DNA from 2 places in the Paenibacillus sp. YIM B09110 genome. Region 1 is predicted to be linked to the other one. Evidence: riboswitches for the same ligand, from Rfam matches in the RefSeq annotation. Region 1 holds a riboswitch; the other holds the start of a gene.
The links. Region 1 has a riboswitch for cobalamin ahead of V8F51_RS31270 (RCC1 domain-containing protein). Riboswitches for the same ligand answer to the same signal wherever they lie in the genome.

Region 1 (3,168 bases):
CCAGTCTTCCAGGATTGGAGAGTATTAATGAGCGTCGGATTGCTGGCGTTGTGCTTGAAGAAGCCGTATTGCGCGAGAACGTGGTCGATGATCGGCTTATTGATACAGCACTATCGGTAGGAGAAGCTCACTGCCTTCATTGCCAATGGCATTTTTTGAAACTCGTCAATAACCGTAGCGAGCAGCCTGTGGGGCTATATACAGTGGTAACGAAACGGCCATAGGCTTCTTCAATTTCATTGTTTACCATGCCCTGAGGTAATCTGTAAAAACAATGGCTGTTTGTTATGCCGTTGGAAGACTCCGGTCGTTCGAATCAATATTGAAACAGCAACCATTGGATGATATAGCGGGCAGGATCAGCTTAATTTTCCATAATATATCCCATCTGGCAACCCTGCAATTGGGTTATCACGCATTTAAGTATTGTAATTGTATCTATAAACATGGTAAGTTTGTATAGATTTAAATAAAAACTTAATAAATCTCATTAATGGTGTTATTGCATAATTAAATGCCTTAACTTAAAAGGGAAATTCGGTATTATTCCGATGCGGTCCCGCCACTGTAAAGCGGAGTAACTTATTATTAGTCCACTGTATTATGTAATTCATACGGGAAGGAAATAGGTTGCGATGATGCGAGCCAGGAGACCTGCCATGAATGATTTTATTTTTCCCCACGAGGATGGGAGGAAGGTGCGTATTTCTTATGTCCATTGAAATATTCATGTTATAAGCCATCTTTCATTAATTGAAAGATGGCTTTTTTATGGCGAAAAGACCTATTATGCTAGCAGGTAAATGAGTTTGAGGATAAGGAAGAGTATTTGACTTGTGCGTGTTCCATAGTGGTTCCTATTGAAGATTTATAACAATTGGGAGGAAGAATAAATGAATAAAAGGTTAATGTACTTATTGTCATTAGTTGTCATATTGACAATAAGTACTGTTGCTTACGCGAATCCGTTTCAGACATATAATTTAAGTGAAAAATTGAATGCACTTTCAAAAGACGAAACGGTATTGGCAAGCACTTATGAAATTACAAGTGAAAATTATTTAAAAGTCAAAGGGATGATACCTCAGAACGACAATTTAAGTGTAAGATCCAAAAGCTTTATTGTTATTATATTCGATAAAGAAATAGTACTGAAAGACTCTGAGCAAATATCATTGACAAGCAACGGATCGGTAATTGAAAGTTTGAAAGAAGTAGAAGGAAATAAATTGTTAATTCATCCGACAAGTAGTTTGAGTTTGTCGACAACTTATAAAGTATCAGTAGACAGTGAAAGTATTAGCTCAAGTAATAATGAGTATCTAGAACAAGATTTTGAAAAATCCTTTACAACAGCCTCACGCAGTGATCGGAATTTACAAGTTGTAAAGATACATCCTGAATCGCCTGGTGTTATGTTAAATGATTCTGCGCCAATTCAATTGTTTTTCAACAAAGTTATTGTTCCTGGAGAAAGTTTTAGTAACATACAAGGGTCAATAAATGGTGAAGCAGTTGAGGTTGAGGCAAGAGCACACGGCATGGTTATGGATTTAAGTGTTAATTTAAATGAAATAAGTGAAGGTTATTTAAATATTCAAATTCCAGAAAGTTCTCTCCAAGATCAATTAGGAGAGGAGTATAACGAACAGATTGAGCTTCAGTATACTCTATCATCAAATTTATTAAGTGCACGAAGCAGTACAAATTCAATTTCTTCTTTAAATGAAGTAGATCGTAGTTATTATCATAAGAGAATTTCTTCTGGATCTGAACATACATTAATTATTAATGATGATAATCAAGTGTTTTCATGGTTACACAAAGATTTTAACCAGATAGGGTTTGACAATCCATTGTATGATGGACAGTCAGCAATGGTAACGTCATTGGAAGATAAGGATATAGTTTCAGTTAGTGCTGGGGATAGCCATTCACTGGCTCTGGCATCAGATGGGACTGTTTGGGCATGGGGAGACAACACCTATGGTCAGTTAGGTGATGGCACATATACTTTTAGTAGTACTCCAGTACAAGTGGTTGGAATTGATGGATCAGGATTTTTAAATGATATTGTCGCAATAAGTGCGGGTTGGAACCACAATTTAGCCGTTTCTTCAGAAGGCAATGTTTTTGCATGGGGAACAAATGAGTATGGTCAACTTGGTGATGGAGGAAATAGTTGGGATAGTCCATTGCCTATACATGTTTTAGCAGCTGAGGATGAAGGGCAATCCTACTTAGAAGATATTATTTATGCTGATGCTGGTGCATATCATTCTGTTGCATTGAAAGCTGATGGAACCGCTTATGTTTGGGGGGATCAGTGGCGGATGTTTGAGTTCCAAATTGATTTGCAGACATATGTACCTACGCGGATAGAAGCAGACATATACAACAATCCGATAAATAATGTTAAAGATATTCAGGCTAGTCCCTATGGCACAATACTTCTTACAGAAGATGGGAAAATGTTGGCCAAAGGAGCAGAATTGTCAGGCGAATTTGGGCAAGGGCGAGATACTGGAGGGTATAATCCATGGTTTGACTATATATATTTCAATGCTGACACAGTGTTAGAAGATATCGAATCGTTTGATATTACATCAGGCAGATACGAATCCAATACTGAACAGGGAATTTATATATCTGCAATTGATACAGTTGGCTCTCTCTATAGCTGGGGAGGGTGGCTAGGCTACCCACGAATAGTTACTGAGGGCAGTTTTATTTCAATTGGAAACTCTCTACTTGGAGGGATGAGTTTTAAAGAAGATGGAACACTCTTAGTTTGGAATTATAATCGAATCCTTGACACTTTCGATTATCCAGAAAAACACATTCTTAAAGAGTATGTATATGACAAAACTAAAGAGAATAGATTGACATCTGTAACTATTACTATTGATCAATCAAAGTACCGTCAAGATTTCATTTACGACGGCAATGGGAATTTGATTTCTAAGAATACAATTCAGATTGAATAGAGCGCATGAATTGTAATTTTAAACAATACTAAATAATAGTTAGGAGTAATATAAATGAAAATTAATAATAAGTTAATAGTCTTGTCATTATGCACTGGCATTGTTTTTTCTAGCTTCGGTGGAATCACTTTTGGATCAGATAATAAAGGCTCGAATCAAGAATTGGTACAGCCTGGACTGC
Region 2 (3,168 bases), on a different contig from region 1:
TGGCTCGTCGAGATTGGTATCGAACCGTCGAAGCGTCAGGCACGGGAAGACGTATCGAATGGCGCAATCTCAATGAACGGTGAAAAGATTACCGACCTGGAGTTCAGCATTTCCGCTGAGCATGCAATCGGCGGCAAATTCATCATTATCCGCAAAGGCAAGAAAAACTACAGCCTTGTCAAATTAACGTAAATTGCTTTTTAAAAAATAGAGCTTCCGAAGGCATGTTATCATGCGCTAAGGAAGCTTTTATTTCTTATTACGGCTTCGACTTAGCAAGCTGCTGTCTAAGCTCGGCGTTTTTCGCCGTTAGTTGTTTCGTTAAGTCTGCTTGCGAAGCTTCAAGCTTCGCTGCTTCATCCTTCAGCTTTGTAAGCTGGGTCATTTTGCTGCTTAGGTCGCTTGGCGAAGAGCTCAGTTTACTGTCTTTTTGCAGTTGTTTTATTTTCGCGCTTACTTTTGCAAGTTTTGTTTTATCGTTCGCAAGCTGTTTCTGCGTATCGGTAATTTCTCTTTTTAGACGGCTAATAATTGAAGAAGTGAAGCTAATGGACATATGGGCACCTCATCATCGTAGTGTGTGGCTTCGTCCTATTTTACCACATTTAAAAACTATAGCATGACAAATGACGGGCAATCATATAATATTAGCAACATAATTTCATAGTAAGAACAGGTGCCAATGAATAGTCTCGATTTCGTCGAGCTGTCGATTGGTTAAAAGGGAAGCGAGTGTAAATCTCGCGCGGTCCCGCCGCTGTATTAGAAGAGTTCTTGCAAAAAGCCACTGGGAAACCGGGAAGGATGCAAGGGCGATGACGCTTGAGCCAGAATACCTGCCTGTTTCGATATGCCATTCATTCTACGAGCGATAGGAGGATGTTTTTTAGTGCGGGCTTTTTGCTGTGTGCTCTATTAAACCTTTTGCCGATTGCGGCGGAAGGTTTTTTTGTGCGGACTGATCCATGTTAGAAAAGTTTAGTAGAAATAGAAGGACTTGAAAGGAAGTAATAAAAAGATGACCAGGAAGAAGTATTTAGCGTGGCTGCTTGTTGCAAGCATCCTATTCTCTGTTGTATTTACGAACGGAGCTAGTATAGCATTCGCTGCAGAGGACGAGAATACTCCGATTACGATACAAGATGAGGTTGCAGATATTTCCAAATTGTATGCGGACAGCGCTTCGATCTCGCCATGGGCGTACGAAGCAGTCGGAGCAGCGAGCAACCGCTTCTTCGTTGAAGGCAGCAACGGCAAGTTCAATCCGAAAAAAGCGGTAACGCGTGCCGAGTTCACGAAGATGCTTGCCGTTATGTTAGGACTTGATACGACAATCGAGCAGGCGATTAGCTTCAAGGATGTTGACCGTACGAACTGGTTCTACCCGTACGTGAACGCCGCTTATAAGGCTGGCATTATTAACGGCTACGGCGAGCAATTCAAGCCAAACGACAGCATCAACCGCGAGCAGATGGCAGCAATCATCGTTCGAGCATTCGGCGTAGAGCAGGCTGAGCCTGCTGTTGCAGTAGAGGATCTAAGCAGCGTCTCCGCCTGGGCAAAAGGCGATGTGCTCACAGTCGTAGGACTGGAGTGGATGCAAGGCTACGCGAACCTTTTCCAGCCGAAAGCGGTTGTAACTCGCGAGATGGCGGCAGTCGTTGCTATGCGTGCTTACGGTCACAAGGAGCAAAGTGCTGGTGATTCTGGCAACAGTCGAATAAGCAAGCAGTTGGAGGAAACGGCAGCTTACTTGCAGACAACGGTAACCGATCCGGTTATCGCGAGCATCGGCGGCGAATGGACGGTGCTTGGGTTGGCCCGTTCGGGGGTGACTGTACAGAGCACGTATTATGAGAAGTATTATGCAAATGTGGAACGGATCTTGAAGGAGAAGGAAGGCAAGCTTCATAGCGTCAAATATACCGAATACGATAGGGTCATCTTGGCCCTATCGGCGATCGGCAAGAGGGTTGACGACGTAGCCGGCTATGATCTGCTTAAGCCGTTGGCTGATTTCAATACGGTTATTAAGCAAGGCATTAATGGACCGATCTTCGCTCTGATCGCGCTGGACAGCAAAGCGTATAACATTCCGGTCGACCCTGAAGTCAAGGTGCAGACGACGAAGGAATTGTTGATCGACTTCATTCTCGGGAGAGAAGTAGCCGGCGGAGGCTGGGCGCTTGGAGAAGATGCCGCAGCTGCGGATCCGGACATTACCGGGATGGCGATCCAAAGCCTTACGCCGTATTATGTGACGGATGCGAAGGTTAAAGCGGCTGTCGACCGAGGCTTGGCATGGCTGTCCAAGGCGCAGCAGGCAGACGGCGGCTATAAAAGCTGGGGCTCTTCGAATGCCGAGAGTATTGCACAGGTCATCGTGGCTCTATCGGGACTTGGCATCGACGCGGCTAAAGACCCGCGTTTCGTGAAGAACGGCAAGTCGGCGCTTGACGCGCTGCTTGGCTTCTCGGCTAAAGGCGGCGGCTTCTATCATGTGAAGCCGGGCGGTATTGACAACGGAGGCGCGAAGCCTGGCGAAGTCGATTTGATGGCAACGGATCAATCTTTCTATGCGTTAGTCGCTTATGATCGATTCGTTAACGGGCATAACCGATTGTATGAGATGTCGGATGTCGCTTAATAGAGCAGATGCAAGCGAGGCAGGTGTATCAATATGAACAATAAAAAATGGCTTGCAGCGCTGGCGATAATCGCTGTTCTGGCGGTTGCTTTCTTCTGGGGCGGAGATTATGGCAAAAGCACGCAGCCGGGCAAGGGCAGTGAGGCCGCTTCGCAGGTGGTGGAAGAGGACGAGGTTCCGCTTTACGAAGAGAGCGAGCAGCCGACAACGACTCCGGACATCGCCGGTGCGAACGAGCCGAGCTTAATTCCGCAGGAGACGGAAAGTGTTATTGCTGAAGCGGGCGAACCATCGCCTGTTTCAACCGATACCGGCACACCTTCGGCAACGCCGGAGCCAAAGCCAGATAAGGATGCGCCATCGGCTACGAATCGTCCAGCTGAGACGAAGGCGCCGGCAACGACGCAGCCGAGTAAGGAACCGAGCAAGGATAAAGAAAAAGATAAATATTTAACTGATCCTGTTCCATCCGGCAAGCCAAAGCCAGTGGAGCCGCAGGACGTAACGGTCGATAAGAGCAA

Region 2: another riboswitch for cobalamin. It lies ahead of V8F51_RS14265 (S-layer homology domain-containing protein); the one in region 1 lies ahead of V8F51_RS31270 (RCC1 domain-containing protein).

The regions. Positions count from the first base shown of each region.
Region 1 is NZ_JBANSP010000051.1:7,241-10,408, reverse strand. It holds partial or broken gene V8F51_RS31275 (SpoVR family protein) at 1-24, opposite strand, end outside; cobalamin riboswitch at 478-676, shown strand; gene V8F51_RS31270 (RCC1 domain-containing protein) at 894-2,987, shown strand; gene V8F51_RS31265 (hypothetical protein) at 3,042-3,168, shown strand, end outside.
Region 2 is NZ_JBANSP010000008.1:82,554-85,721, reverse strand. It holds gene tyrS (tyrosine--tRNA ligase) at 1-192, shown strand, start outside; gene V8F51_RS14270 (hypothetical protein) at 260-556, opposite strand; cobalamin riboswitch at 658-858, shown strand; gene V8F51_RS14265 (S-layer homology domain-containing protein) at 1,019-2,647, shown strand; gene V8F51_RS14260 (DUF4430 domain-containing protein) at 2,681-3,168, shown strand, end outside.